Regions from separate parts of the Kitasatospora sp. NPDC001225 genome, predicted to be linked through region 1. Evidence: predicted binding sites of a transcription regulator. Region 1 holds the regulator's gene; the other holds the start of a gene.
The links. The regulator HrcA, encoded in region 1, represses chaperone genes, less so after heat shock. The targets are predictions, from matches to a motif close to TTNGCACTCNGNNNNNCNGAGTGCNAA.
Positions count from the first base shown of each region.

Region 2: groES (co-chaperone GroES) is a predicted target of HrcA. The motif match lies at 4,568-4,594, and genes of this name have one in related genera.

Region 1 is NZ_JBSFJC010000011.1:42,100-49,561, forward strand. Features, by position in the region: gene ACWDCZ_RS06050 (S41 family peptidase) at 1-1,129, opposite strand, end outside; gene ACWDCZ_RS06055 (16S rRNA (uracil(1498)-N(3))-methyltransferase) at 1,270-2,019, opposite strand; gene dnaJ (molecular chaperone DnaJ) at 2,107-3,243, opposite strand; gene hrcA (heat-inducible transcriptional repressor HrcA) at 3,319-4,353, opposite strand; gene htpX (zinc metalloprotease HtpX) at 4,641-5,561, shown strand; gene pspAB (PspA-associated protein PspAB) at 5,591-6,175, shown strand; gene ACWDCZ_RS06080 (DUF3097 domain-containing protein) at 6,207-7,034, shown strand; gene hemW (radical SAM family heme chaperone HemW) at 7,144-7,462, opposite strand, start outside.
Region 2 is NZ_JBSFJC010000044.1:8,648-16,109, reverse strand. Features, by position in the region: gene tsaD (tRNA (adenosine(37)-N6)-threonylcarbamoyltransferase complex transferase subunit TsaD) at 1-1,008, shown strand, start outside; gene ACWDCZ_RS17520 (hypothetical protein) at 1,005-1,265, shown strand; gene ACWDCZ_RS17515 (polysaccharide deacetylase family protein) at 1,346-2,248, shown strand; gene ACWDCZ_RS17510 (THUMP-like domain-containing protein) at 2,283-3,449, opposite strand; gene ACWDCZ_RS17505 (hypothetical protein) at 3,507-3,836, opposite strand; gene ACWDCZ_RS17500 (hypothetical protein) at 3,833-4,153, opposite strand; gene ACWDCZ_RS17495 (hypothetical protein) at 4,150-4,485, opposite strand; gene groES (co-chaperone GroES) at 4,736-5,041, shown strand; gene groL (chaperonin GroEL) at 5,157-6,782, shown strand; gene ACWDCZ_RS17480 (LysR family transcriptional regulator) at 6,923-7,462, shown strand, end outside.

The DNA of each region.
Region 1 (7,462 bases):
GGCGCTCGGCGCCGTGCAGGTCGGGGGCGAACTCCAGGGCGTCCCCGCCCTCGGCGTCGGACACCCAGAGCACCCCCTGGGCGCCGTCCTCGCCGGGCACCACCCGGGCCAGCCGCCCGCGCACGCCCGGGGTCTCGTCCAGCACCCGGGCCGGGCCCTCGCGGTGGGTCAGCCAGTGCACACCACCGCGCACCACCACGGCGCTGCCCCGGCCGGTGCGGTCGGGGGCGACGGAGTCCAGCCAGTGCGCGGCGGGCACCGGGCGGGGGCGGCGCCCGGCCCGCGGGCCGGCCAGCCGGACGTCCAGCCGGCGCGGCTCGGCGCCCGCCAGGTCGTCCAGCAGCCAGAGGTCGCCGGCCCGGTGGAAGACCACCCGGGTGCCGTCGGTGCCGGCGCCCCGGGCGTAGAAGCCGTCCGGGTCGGCGGTGTGGCGGCGCAGGTCGGTGCCGTCCGGGCGGCTGGACCACAGCTCGCCGACACCCTCGTGGTCGGACAGGAAGGCGATCCGGTCCCCGACCCACAGCGGGGAGTCCAGCTGCCCGTCCAGCTCCGCGTGGACCCGGGCGAACTCCTCCCGGCCGAGCCACAGCTTTCCGGCCCGCCCGCCCCGGTACCGCTTCCACCAGGCCGGATCGCGGCCGTTGACACTGCTCAGCAGCACCCGGTCACCACCCGGCTCGAAGGCGAGCCCGCCGACCGGCCCGTACGGCAGCCGCTGCGGCTCGCCGCCGTCCAGCGGCACGGCGTGCGCCCAGGTGCGGCGCAGGCTGGCCTCGCCGGCCCCGGTGGCGGCGATCGGACGGCCGTCGGCGCTCCAGCCCAGCACCCGGGTCTGGTGGCTGCCCCAGTGGGTGAGCCGGCGCGAGGGGCCGCCGTCCACCGGCACCACGTGCACCTCGGGGGCGCCGTCCCGGGTGGAGGTGAAGGCGAGGTGCCGCCCGTCCGGGGAGAACCTCGGGTGGTGGACCGGCAGGTGGTCCGCCGTCAGCCGCCAGGCCCGGCCGCCGTCCAGCGGGGCGAGCCAGAGGTCGTCCTCGGCGACGAAGGCGAGCAGGTCGCCGTGCAGGTGGGGATGGCGAAGGTAGGCGCCCGCCGAGGAGTTCGGGGAGGTGCTCTGGGAGTCCGTCACCCGGCCAGCCTAGGCAGGTACACGGACCGTCCGCGCCGTTTTTCCCAGACTCCCGGCGCCGTCCGCGGACGGCCGTGCCGCGGTCGCCGCCGGGGTGTACGGGGGCGCGCCGACGGCCTGCCGGGGGTGCGCCCGGGGTGCTACGACCAGCGGCCGGTGCGCCCGAGCAGCAGCGCGCCGGCGGCCACCCCGGCGGTGGAGGTGCGCAGCACCGAGGGGCCCAGCCGGTACGGCCCGGCGCCCGCCCCGGCGAAGGCCGCCAGCTCCTCCGGGGAGACCCCGCCCTCCGGGCCGACCACCAGGACGATGTCCCCGCCCTCCGGCAGCACGGCGTGCGCCAGCGGTTCGGCGCCCTCCTCGTGCAGCACGGCGGCGAACGCGGCCCCCGCCAGGACGGGCGCCAGCTGCCGGGTGGTCATCGGCTCGCGGACCTCGGGGAAGCGCAGCCGGCGGGACTGCTTGCCCGCCTCCCGGGCGGTGGCCCGCCACTTGGCGAGCGCCTTGGCGCCGCGCTCGCCCTTCCACTGGGTGATGCAGCGCGAGGCGGCCCACGGGATCACCACGTCCACGCCGACCTCGGTCATGGTCTCCACGGCCAGCTCGCCGCGGTCGCCCTTGGGCAGCGCCTGGACGACGACGATCCGCGGCGCGGGCTCCGGCTCGCGGCGCACGGCGGCGACCCGCACGTCGATCGCGTCCTTGCCGAGCACCTCGGCGACCGTGCCGTCCACGCCGAGCCCCAGCCCGTCGGCCAGGGTCACCGCCTCGCCCGGCTCCAGCCGCTTCACCGCGGCCGCGTGCCGCCCCTCCGGGCCGTCCAGGCGCACCACGGCCCCGGGCGCGGCGGCGGCGATCCGCTCGGTCTCGACGACGAAGACGGGCGCGGTCATGACGGGGAACCTCTTTCGTGCGGAAGTGGGACGGACACGCGAAAGGGGTGCCGGGGTCGTTGGCCCCCGGCACCCCTCCGCGGACGGCTACCGGCCGTTGAAGGCGTCCTTCAGCCGGGAGAAGAGGCCCTGCTGGCCCGGCGCGAACTGGCCGGACGGCCGCTCCTCGCCGCGCAGCACCGCGAGGCGGCGCAGCAGCTCCTCCTGCTCGGGGTCGAGCTTGCTGGGCGTCTTCACCTCGACGTGCACTATCAGGTCGCCCCGGCCGCCGCCGCGCAGGTGGGTGATGCCCCGGCCGTGCAGCGGGATCGACTGGCCGGACTGGGTGCCGGGCCGGATGTCGACCTCCTCCAGGCCGTCCAGGGTCTGCAGCGGCACCTGGGTGCCGAGCGCGGCCGCCGTCATCGGGATGGTGACGGTGCAGTGCAGGTCGTCCCCGCGCCGCTGGAAGATCGTGTGGGTGGTCTCGGCGATCTCGACGTACAGGTCGCCGGCCGGGCCGCCGCCGGGGCCGACCTCGCCCTCGCCGGCCAGCTGGATCCGGGTGCCGTTGTCGACACCGGCCGGGATCTTGACGGTCAGCGTGCGGCGGGCGCGCACCCGGCCGTCGCCGGCGCACTCCGGGCACGGGGTCGGCACGACGGTGCCGAAGCCCTGGCACTGCGGGCAGGGGCGGGAGGTCATGACCTGGCCCAGGAAGGACCGGGTGACCTGGGAGACCTCGCCCTTGCCGCGGCACATGTCACAGGTCTGCGCCGAGGTGCCGGGGGCCGCGCCCTCGCCGCTGCACGTGGTGCAGGTGACGGCGGTGTCGACCTGGAGCTCCTTGGTGGTGCCGAAAGCGGCCTCCTCCAGGGTGATCTCCAGCCGGATCATGGCGTCCTGGCCCCGGCGGGTGCGCGAGCGCGGGCCGCGCTGGCCGGCCGCGGCGCCGAAGAAGGCGTCCATGATGTCGGAGAAGCCGAAGCCCGCCGCGCCGGCGCCGAAGCCGCCCGCGCCGCCGCCCGGGGACAGCGGGTCCCCGCCGAGGTCGTAGACCTGGCGCTTCTGCGGATCGGAGAGCACCTCGTAAGCGGCGTTGATCTCCTTGAACCGCTCCTGCGTCTTCGGGTCCGGGTTGACGTCCGGGTGCAGTTCGCGCGCCAGGCGCCGGAACGCCTTCTTGATCTCGTCCTGCCCCGCATCCCGTCGGACGCCGAGTACCGCGTAGTAGTCCGTGGCCACCAAATGCTCCGCTTGTTCCGCCTGTAGTAGTGCTGCGACTGGTCACCGCCGCCGGATTTCCGACGGCGGCCTTTGCTAGGACTCGGCCAGGATCTGGCCCACGTACCGCGCCACCGCTCGCACCGCCCCCATTGTGCCCGGGTAGTCCATCCGGGTCGGACCGATCACACCCAGTTTCGCCACGCTCTCGTCGCCCGAACCGTAGCCGACCGAGACGATGGACGTGGAAGTCAGCCCCTCGTAGGTGTTCTCCCGCCCGATCCGGACCGTCATCGCGGCGTCCGCGGTCTCACCCAGGAGGCGGAGCAGGACGACCTGCTCCTCCAGGGCCTCCAGCACCGGCTGGATGCTGAGCGGGAAGTCGTGCCCGAAGCGGGTCAGGTTGGCCGTGCCGGCCAGCATGATCCGCTCCTCGTTCTGCTCGGCGAGCGTCTCGAACAGGGTCGCCAGGACCGTGCTGACGGTCGGCCGCTCGGCCGGTTCGAACTGCGCCGGCAGCTCCTCCAGCAGCCCCGGGACCTCCGGGAGGCGCCGGCCGGCGGCCCTCGCGTTGATCCGGGCCCGCAGGTCCGCCAGCACCGTCTCGCCGACCGGGCCCGGGCAGTCGACCATCCGCTGCTCGACCCGGCCGGTGTTGGTGATCAGCACCAGCATCACCTTGGCCGGGGCCAGCGCCACCAGCTCGATGTGCCGGACGGTGGAGCGCGTCAGCGAGGGGTACTGCACCACCGCGACCTGCCGGGTCAGCTGGGCGAGCAGCCGCACGGTGCGCGCGACCACGTCGTCCAGGTCGACCGCGCCGTCCAGGAAGTGCCGGATGGCCCGGCGCTCGGGGGCGCTCATCGGCTTGATCTCGGCGAGCTTGTCGACGAAGAGGCGGTACCCCTTGTCGGTCGGGATGCGGCCGGCGCTGGTGTGCGGCTGGTGGATGTAGCCTTCCTCCTCCAGCGCCGCCATGTCGTTGCGGACGGTCGCCGGCGAGACCCCGAGGTTGTGCCGTTCCACCAGGGCCTTGGAGCCGACCGGCTCCTCGGTGCCCACGTAGTCCTGCACGATCGCGCGGAGCACGGCGAGCTTGCGTTCGTCCAGCTGGCGGACCTCACCGGCCATGGGGCACGCACCTCCGTCTTCGCACGTTGTCCGACTGTGTCCCTTGCTGCTGCGGGCCGCTCCGAAGACCCTTGCCCTGGCACTCTGAACACGCGAGTGCCAAAACCGTACCTGCCAGTGTAAGGCCCGGGTCCTACGGCAGGAACGGCCGGACCGGGGTGATCCTCCCCGCAGTTCCGCTCACGGCCCGCGGGGCCCCGGCGGTTCGATCCTCCCGGTGCCGGGGTGGTGCCGGGAGGCCGTCCGGGTGGCAGCATCGAAAGCGACGGCGAATGGAGGAGCAAGCGATGTCGAGCTCGGGCCAGCACACCCGTTTCGCGCCGGACCGCGGCCTGACCGGCCGCATGGTCGCGACGATGTTCGTGATCGGGCTGCTGTACGTCGGTTTCACCGGCCTGCTGATCGCGCTGCTGCGCGGCGCCTGGCCACTGATCGTCCTGATCTCCGGCGGGCTGTTCGTGGCCCAGTTCTGGTTCAGCGACAAGATCACCGAACGGGCGATGGGCGCCCGCCAGGTGTCCCCGGAACAGTTCCCCCAGCTGCACGGCACCATCGACCGGCTCTGCGCCCTGGCCGACATGCCCAAACCCCGCGTGGCGGTCGCCGACAACGACATGCCGAACGCCTTCGCCACCGGCCGCAACCCGCAGAACGCGGTGGTCTGCGTGACCACCGGGCTGCTGCGCCGGCTGGAGCCCGAGGAACTGGAGGGCGTCCTCGCGCACGAGCTGTCGCACGTCGCCCACCGGGACGTCGCGGTGATGACGATCGCCGGCTTCCTCGGCGTCCTCGCCGGGGCGATGACCCGGATCGCGATGTACGGCGGGTTCATGGGCGGCGGGCGCAACAACAACGACCAGAACGCGGCCGTCCTGGCGCTGATCATCCCGCTGGTGTCGGTCGTCGTCTACGCGATCAGCTTCCTGCTCACCCGGCTGCTGTCCCGCTACCGCGAACTCGCCGCCGACCGGGCCGCCGCCCAGCTCACCGGGCACCCCAGCGCCCTCGCCTCGGCGCTCACCAAGGTGACCGGGCAGATCGCGGCCATCCCCAGCAAGGACCTGCGCCAGGCCCAGCCGTACAACGCCTTCTACTTCGCCCCCGCGCTGAGCGCCCGGGAGGCCGCCTCGCAGCTGTTCTCCACCCACCCGAGCCTGGAGAAGCGGCTGGAGCAGCTGGCGAAGATCTCCGAGCAGCTCGGCCGCTGAGCCTCAGTTTTCGACCCGAGAGGACCGCCGTGGGAATCCTGGACGCCCTGTTCGGCCGCACCAAGCCCGTCAAGCCCGACCTCGACCAGCTGTTCGGCGTGCCGTCCGCCGCGCTCACCCTGGAGGCCGGGGCCGGGTTCACCCCCACCGGGCTCGGCTCGGTCTGCTTCGCGGCCGTCGAGGGCGCGGCCTTCGTCCAGGTCCAGCAGCAGGTCCGGGCGCTGCTGGACGCCGACACCGAGCGCGGCGGCGTCCCCGTGGAGGCCTCCAAGGACGGCTACGGCTACTCCTGGCTGCTCGCCCGGCACCGCCCCGAGGAACTGCCCGAACTGGTCAACGACCTGCACGCGGTCAACAGCGAACTGGAGGCGAACGGCTTCGGGCCGCAGCTGCTCTGCTCGCTGGTCGGGTTCCGCGACCCGGACGGGCGGTCGCTGGCCCTCGTCTACCTCTACAAGCGGGGGACGTTCTACCCCTTCGCCCCGATGCCCGGCGGCGGGGAGCGGCGCAACAGTCCGCTGGAACTGCAGGTCAACGCGATGCTGGGGAACGACCTGCGGCTGGAGAAGGACCTGAGCCGCTGGTTCCCGGTCTGGGGCGCGCCGGGCCTCTGACGCGCCGTCCGCCCTCCCTATGATCACCCGTATGCGCAGCCGCCAGTACGGACCCGACCTGACCCCGCCGTGGAAGAAGCAGCAGCCCGCCCCGGAGGTGCCCGCCGAGCGGGACCTGGTGGTCGAGGAGGCGGCGACCGGCTACTGCGGGGCCGTGGTGCGCTGCGAGAAGACCGCCGAGGGCTTCACCGTCACCCTGGAGGACCGGTTCGGCAAGCACCGGGTGTTCCCCCTGGTGCCGCGCGGCTTCCTGCTGGAGGGAAGGGTCGTCACCCTGGTCCGCCCGGCCGGCCCGGCCCCCGCCCGCGCCCCGGGCCGCACCGCCTCCGGCTCCGTCGCCGTCCCCGGCGCCCGCGCCCGGGTCGCCCGCGAGTCCCGCATCTACGTCGAGGGCCGGCACGACGCGGAATTGGTCGAACGGGTCTGGGGCGACGACCTGCGGATCGAGGGCGTGGTCGTCGAGTACCTGCGCGGCATCGACGACCTGCCCGCGATCGTCGCCGACTTCGCCCCCGGCCCCGGCCGCCGCCTCGGCGTCCTGGTCGACCACCTGCTCCCGGGCACGAAGGAGCACCGCATCGCCGCCCGGGTCACCGGCGACTCGGTACTGGTCGTCGGCCACCCCTACATCGACATCTGGCAGGCCGTGAAGCCCTCCTCCGTCGGCATCCCCGCCTGGCCCGCCGTCCCCAGGGGCGAGGACTGGAAGGAGGGCACCTGCCGCCGCCTCGGCTGGCCGGTGGACACCCCCGCGGCCTGGAAGCACATCCTCTCGAAGGTCGACTCCTACAAGGACCTGGAGCCCGAACTCCTGGGTCGGGTCGAGGAACTGATCGACTTCACGGCCCTGCCGGAGTGACGGCGGGGAAAGTCGGCAGTCACCAGACTCACACCCATCGGATCCACAGGAACGGCCTCGCCGAAGAGGCTGGTCCGCTCGGAGAGGTGCGCACACGGTAAGCCCTCGGTCAGTCCACCAGGTCACGTACGACGGCGTCGGCCAGGAGGCGGCCCTGGAGGGTGAGGGTGGCGCGGCCCCGGGCGTAGGGGCCGGGGGCGAGGAGGCCGTCGGCGAGGTGGCGGTCGGCGGCCTCGCGGCCGGTGTCGGTGAGGAGGTCGAGGGGGATGCCGTCGACCAGGCGGAGCTCCAGCAGGATGCGTTCGACGCGGCGGTCCTCGTCGGCCAGCACCTCGCGGGCCAGGGCCGGGGTGCGGTGCTCGGCGAGGGCTTGGGCGTAGGCGGCGGGGTGCTTGGCGTTCCACCAGCGGACGCCGCCGACGTGGCTG
Region 2 (7,462 bases), on a different contig from region 1:
GCCGACGCGGTCGCCTCCAGCGTCAACGACCACGCCCGCTTCGGCGGCGTCGTCCCGGAGATCGCCAGCCGCGCGCACCTGGAGGCGATGGTCCCGACCATCCAGCGCGCCCTGGACACCGCCGGGATCAAGGCGAGCGACCTGGACGGCATCGCCGTCACCGCAGGCCCCGGCCTGGCCGGCGCGCTGCTGGTCGGCGTCAGCGCCGCGAAGGCGTACGCCTGGGCGCTGGACAAGCCGCTGTACGGGGTCAACCACCTCGCCTCGCACATCTGCGTCGACCAGCTGGAGCACGGCCGGCTGCCCTCGCCGACGATGGCCCTGCTGGTCTCCGGCGGGCACTCCTCGCTGCTGCTCAGCGAGGACATCACCAGCGACGTCCGCCCGCTCGGCGCGACCATCGACGACGCGGCCGGCGAGGCATTCGACAAGGTCGCCCGGGTGCTCGGCCTCGGCTTCCCCGGCGGCCCGATCGTCGACCGCACGGCCCGCGAGGGCGACCCGAAGGCGATCGCCTTCCCGCGCGGGCTGAGCGGCCGCAACGACCCGGCGTACGACTTCTCCTTCTCCGGCCTGAAGACCGCCGTCGCCCGCTGGGTGGAGGCCAAGCGCCGGGCCGGCGAGGAGGTGCCGGTCGCCGACGTGGCGGCGTCCTTCCAGGAGGCGGTCACCGACGTGCTCACCCGCAAGGCCGTCAAGGCGTGCAAGGACAACGGCGTCGACCACCTGATGATCGGCGGCGGCGTGGCGGCCAACTCGCGGCTGCGCGAGATGGCCCAGCAGCGCTGCGACCGGGCCGGCATCCGGCTGCGGGTGCCCCGGCCGGGCCTGTGCACCGACAACGGCGCGATGGTCGCGGCACTGGGCGCCGAGATGGTGTGGCGCGACCGCACGCCGTCCGCCCTCGACCTGTCGGCGGACTCCTCGCTGCCGGTGACCGAGACCCACGTGCCCCACACGGACTTCCACGGCCAGGCCTACGACGCCCTCGGCGGCGGCGCGGCATGACCGTCGCCGCGATGTGGGAGGCCCGGGCGGCGACCGGCCGGGGCGACGAACTCGCCGCCTGGGTACGGGAGTCGGTGCTGCCCGCGGTCCGCGGCTCGGCCGGGCTGGAGCGCCTCGAACTGCTCTCCGCCCCGGACGAGCGGGTGCTGCTGATCACCTGGTGGAACGGTGAGCCGGTGCCCGTCGCCGACCCGCCGGCCGGGCTGCTCGGCCGTCCGGTGCACCGCTGGTCCTTCACCAGCGAGCACGTCGAGTAGCCCCTGGCCGGGAACCGCCGCGGCGGTCGGTACCGTGCATAGCTGAGAGAAGGCTGGACGGGAACCGGGAGCGCGCAGCGGTGATCAGGCGGAGCAGGACCAGGACGTACGGGGTGGGGGCGCTGGCCCTGCTGGCCTTCGCCACCGCGTGCGGGGACAACGGGGGCGGTGGCGGTGCCGCTCCCGCCGCCACGACGGCGGCGGCCACGCCCCGGCCCACCGGCGCCGCGCCGACCAGCGCGTCCGCGCCCCCTTCGGCGGGCGCCCCGGCGGGCGCGGACGCGGCGGCCTGGGCCAAGTGGAACCTCACCCCGCTCGCCCCCGCCCCGGCGCCGCCCGCCGACAAGCCGATCAAGCTCGAACGGACCGGCCCCGTACCGGTGTTCAGCGATGTGAAGACCAGCGACAAGGTCGTCTTCATCACCATCGACGACGGCGCCGAGAAGGACCCGAAGTTCGTCGAGATGCTCACCGACCTCAAGGTGCCGATCTCGATGTTCCTGACGAAGGACATCGTCAAGAACGACTACGGCTACTTCAAGCCGCTCCAGGCGCTGGGCAACCACATCCAGAACCACACCGTGGACCACCCGGTGATGAGCAAGCTGTCGGCCGACAAGCAGAAGGCCGAGATCTGCGACGACCAGGCCGCGCTCACCCAGCAGTACGGCACCGCCCCGCTGCTGTTCCGCCCGCCGTTCGGCGACGGCGCCAACACCCCGATGCTCAACACCTCGGTGCAGCAGTGCGGCCCGCGCGCGATCGTGCTCTGGCGCGAGTCGATGCAGATCCACGACATGCAGTACCAGGCCGCGGACAAGAAGCTGAAGCCCGGCGACATCGTCCTGGCGCACTTCCGCGGCCCCAAGGAGCTCAAGGGCGCCACGATGACCCAGATGTTCGGCGACCTGCTGGCCCGGATCCAGGAGCAGGGCTTCTCGGTGGCCCGGCTGGAGGACTACATCCAGGCGCCCGCCTCGTAGCCCCGTCCCGGTCCTGGGGCCGCCGCGTCGGGGGTCAGACCGGCTGCCCCAGCATCATCAGCGGCCCGTTGTCGGTGCGGCTGAGGATCACCGTGACGGTGTTCGGCCCGGAGGGCTTGAGCTGGCGGCGCAGCTCCTCCGGGGTGATCGCCATCCCGCGCTTCTTGATCACCACCGTGCCGACCGCCCGCTCGCGCAGCAGCGCCTTCAGCTTCTTGATGTTGAACGGCAGCACGTCGGTGAGCTCGAAGGCGTGCGCGTACGGCGTCGCGACCAGCTCGTCCGAGGTCAGGTAGGCGATCTTCGGGTCGATCAGCCGGCCGCCCACCTGCCCGGCCACCTCGGCCACCAGGTGGGCCCGGATCACCGCGCCGTCCGGCTCGTACAGGTAGCGCCCGACCGGGCCGGCCGGCGGGTCGGGCAGGTCGCCGCCGGTCAGGCTGGCGCCGTGCGGCAGCAGGGTGGCGCGGTGCGGGCTGGTGGCCCTGGTGCCGAACCAGAGCACCGCCTCCTTGACGTCGCCGTGGTCCGAGACCCACTCGGCCTCGGCGTCCTCCGGCACGGCCTCGTGCGGGATGCCCGGCGCGACCTTCAGCGCGCCGATCGGGGTCCGCCGGCCGGCCTCGATCGCCCAGGAGAGCGGCGGGGCGTACGCCTCCGGGTCGAACACCCGGCCGCGCGCGGTGCGCCGGGCCGGGTCGGTGAACACCGCGTCGTAGCCGGCGACGTCCACCTCGGCGACGTCCGCGCAGCGCACCTCGACCAGGTCGGCCAGGCCCAGCGCGGCCGCGTTGGCCGCGGTGGCGGCGCAGGCCGCCGGGTCCCTGTCGACGGCCAGCACCTCGATGCCGGCCCGGGCCAGCGCCAGCACGTCCCCGCCGATGCCGCAGCACAGGTCCGCCAGCCGCCGTACGCCCAGGTCGGCGAACCGCCGGGCCCGCCACTCGGCCACGCTGCGCCGGGTGGACTGCTCGACCCCGTTGGGCGTGAAGTACATCAGGTCGGCGTCCGCCCCGAACTTCGCCCGCGCCCGCTGCCGCAGCCGCGCCTGCCCGAACGCGGCCGACACCAGCTCCGCCGGGTGCTCCCGCCGCAGGCGGGTCGCCAGCGCGAGCTCCTCCTCGGGGGTGAACTCGCGCAGCTCGGCGAGCAGGGCCTGGCCCTCGGGGGTCAGCAGCGGCTGGAGGTTCTCGGTGTCCACGGGGCCATTCTCGCGGGTCGGCCGGGTGGCCGGTCGGCCGGAGCGGCCGCGCGGCGTTCACCGGCCGATGACGGGGACGTCGGAGGTCAGCCAGAACACCAGCGGCATCAGCGGCGCGGCCGCCAGCGCGGCGTACGGGGTGATCCGGTACCCGAGCCGCCGGGTGCCCCGGCCGGTCAGTGCCAGCAGGACGAGCATCACCACGACGCCGAAGACGTCCAGGGCCTCCACCCCGGGGCCGTACAGGGCGAGCAGCTTCAGCCAGTTGAGCACGAACGACCCGACGGACGCCGCCGCGACGGCCCCGGCGACCACCACCGCGGCGAGCACCAGGTCCGGCGCCCAGTGGACCGGCGGCCGCCCGGGCGCGCCGTGGGGCCGGCTCACCGGAGCCACCCCGCGCCGGCGAGGGCGGTCAGCAGGGCGGGGCTGACCGCGGCGGCGACCGGGGTGATCCGGTAGCCCCGCCGGTGGGTGTACCGGGCCACCGCCACGACCGGGACGAGCAGCAGCGCGGTCGCGGCGCCCCGGGCCGCCCAGCCGCCGATCGCGGGGTGGGCCTCCAGCGCGAGCGCGGCCAGGAAGGCCGCGATCCAGCCGAACCCCAGCAGCGAGGCGGCCCCCAGGACCGTCAGCAGCGCGAGCAGCAGGTCCGTCGGACGGCCGACCGGGCGCAGCGGGTCGGCGAGCGGCAGCCGGTTCACCGCCACAGCACGCCCGAGGAGAGGACCGCCGGCAGCGCGAACGGGGCGAGCCCGGCGGCGACCGGGAGGAGCCGGTAGCCGGACCGCCGGCTGCGGAAGGCCACCACGAGGCCCGCCGCCAGGGCGACCACCGGGGCGGCCAGCATCCCGATGCCCAAGAAGGCCCACCCGCGCCCGTCCCCGTCGTCCCCGTAGCCGGGGATGTTGCCGAGGCAGGCGACGAGGAGGAAGGCGACGAACGGCAGCACGGCCCCCAGCAGGGGCAGCGACAGCAGGGCGAGGGCGGCGTCCTTGGGCCGGGACGGGCCGATGCGCACCGGGATCGAGGTCATGGCAGGAGTCTGGCGGGGCCGGGCCCGGTCGTACATGAGTACGGCTACTCATTCGCGAACCGGGGACTTCCGGGACTCGCCGTTGGCACTCTGGTTGACTGAGTGCTAACACGGCCCTATGGTCATCCTTGGCACTCACCACTAGGGGAGTGCTAACGCGACGACGTGTGTCTGACCCCCGCGACGGCAGGCCCGCAGGATCGCCCCTACCCGTTAGAAAACCCCGTAATCTCCGAAGGGGAGCTCGGACGTGACCACCAGCAGCAAGGTTGCCATCAAGCCGCTCGAGGACCGCATCGTGGTCCAGCCGCTCGACGCCGAGACCACCACGGCCTCCGGCCTGGTTATCCCGGACACCGCCAAGGAGAAGCCCCAGGAGGGCGTCGTCCTGGCCGTCGGCCCGGGCCGCTTCGAGGACGGTCAGCGTCTGCCGCTCGACCTCGCCGTCGGCGACATCGTCCTGTACTCGAAGTACGGCGGCACCGAGGTGAAGTACAAGGGCGAGGAGTACCTCGTCCTCTCGGCCCGCGACGTTCTCGCGGTCATCGAGAAGTAAGACGTACCGACCCGCCCCGGATCCGTGTCCCAGTGACAGGGGCCCGGGGCGTGGTTGTTGGTTCACGTAGTTCGGCGGCCGGTGGGCCGGCCGCAGCCCCGAGGGAATAGGGAACATGGCGAAGATCCTGCAGTTCGACGAGGACGCCCGCCGCTCGCTGGAGCGCGGTGTCAACAAGCTGGCCGACACCGTCAAGGTGACCATCGGCCCCAAGGGCCGCAACGTCGTCATCGACAAGAAGTTCGGCGCCCCGACCATCACCAACGACGGTGTCACCATCGCCCGCGAGGTCGAGCTGGACGACCCGTACGAGAACCTTGGCGCGCAGCTCGTCAAGGAGGTCGCCACCAAGACCAACGACGTCGCGGGTGACGGCACCACGACCGCCACCGTGCTGGCCCAGGCCCTGGTCAACGAGGGTCTGCGCAACGTCGCCGCCGGTGCCGGCCCGGCCGCCCTGAAGAAGGGCATCGACAAGGCCGTCGCCGCGGTCTCCGAGCACCTGCTGTCCGTCGCCCGCGAGATCGAGGGCAAGGACGACGTCGCCGCCGTCGCCTCCCTCTCCGCGCAGGACACCCAGGTCGGCGAGCTGATCGCCGAGGCGATCGACAAGGTCGGCAAGGACGGTGTCATCACCGTCGAGGAGTCGAACACCTTCGGCGTGGAGCTGGACTTCACCGAGGGCATGCAGTTCGACAAGGGCTACCTGTCGCCGTACTTCGTCACCGACGCCGAGCGCCAGGAAGCGGTCCTCGAGGACCCGTACATCCTGATCAACCAGGGCAAGATCTCCTCGATCCAGGAGCTGCTGCCGCTGCTGGAGAAGATCCTCCAGGGCGGTGCCTCCAAGCCGCTGCTGATCATCGCCGAGGACGTCGACGGCGAGGCGCTGTCGACCCTGGTCGTGAACAAGATCCGTGGCACCTTCAACGCCGTCGCCGTCAAGGCCCCGGGCTTCGGCGACCGCCGCAAGGCGATCCTCGGCGACCTGGCCGTCCTGACCGGTGGCCAGGTCATCTCCGAGGAGGTCGGCCTCAAGCTCGACCAGGTCGGCCTGGACGTGCTGGGCACCGCCCGCCGCGTGACCATCACCAAGGACGAGACCACGGTCGTCGACGGTGCCGGTGACTCCGAGGCCGTCGCCGGCCGCGTCGCCCAGATCAAGGGCGAGATCGCCGCGACCGACTCCGACTGGGACCGCGAGAAGCTGCAGGAGCGCCTGGCCAAGCTGGCCGGCGGCGTCTGCGTCATCAAGGTCGGCGCCGCCACCGAGGTGGAGCTGAAGGAGCGCAAGCACCGCCTGGAGGACGCCATCTCGGCGACCCGCGCCGCGGTCGAGGAGGGCATCGTCGCCGGCGGTGGCGCCTCCCTGGTCCACGCCGCCAAGGTGCTGGACGAGGGCCTGGGCCTGTCGGGTGACGAGGCCACCGGTGTCGCCGTGGTCCGCAAGGCGCTGCACGAGCCGCTGCGCTGGATCGCCCAGAACGCCGGCCTGGAGGGCTACGTCATCACCTCCAAGGTCGCCGAGCTGGAGATCGGCCAGGGCTACAACGCCGCCACCGGCGAGTACGGCGACCTGGTGAAGGCCGGCGTCATCGACCCGGTCAAGGTCACCCGCTCCGCCCTGGAGAACGCCGCCTCGATCGCCTCCCTGCTTCTCACCACCGAGACCCTCGTGGTGGAGAAGAAGGAGGAGGAGGCCGACAACGGTCACGGCCACGGCCACGGCCACTCGCACTGAGGCTCCGACGCCTGACCGGAGGCCCGGTCCGCTCCCCCGGGGGGCGGGCCGGGCCTCCGGCGTTCCGTCCGCGGTTCCGCTTGAGGCTTCAACTATCAGTAGAATTTTGCAGAATGCAAAGATTGCCTTATAACTAAGGCATGATCGAGGCCCGCCATCTGCGCGTTCTGCGTGCCGTCGCCCGCACCGGCTCCTTCTCCGCCGCCGCCCGCGAGCTGGGGTGTACGCAGCCCGCCATCAGTCAGCAGATGAAGGCCCTGGAGAAGTCGGTGGACACCCCGCTGGTGGTCCGCTCGGGCCGCGGGATGCAGCTCAGCGAGGCCGGCCGGGTCCTGCTCAAGCATGCCACCGGCATCCTGGCCGGGCTCTCCGCCGCCGAGGAGGAGGTGGCCGCGATCGCCGGGCTGCGGGCCGGACGGGTGCGGCTGGTCTCCTTCCCGACCGCGAGCTCCACCCTGGTGCCGCCCGCGGTCGCCCGCCTGCGGGACAGCCATCCGGGGGTGCGCGTGTCGCTGGTCGAGGCCGAGCCGCCGGAGTCGCTGGCGATGCTGCGCGGCGGCGAGTGCGAGATCGCGCTGGCCTTCCGCTACCCGCAGTCCGACGGCGCCGTCGCGCTTCCGGCGCCCGCTCACGGCACGCCGCGCGAGGCCCGGGCCGAGGCCAACCTGGAGGCGCAGCAG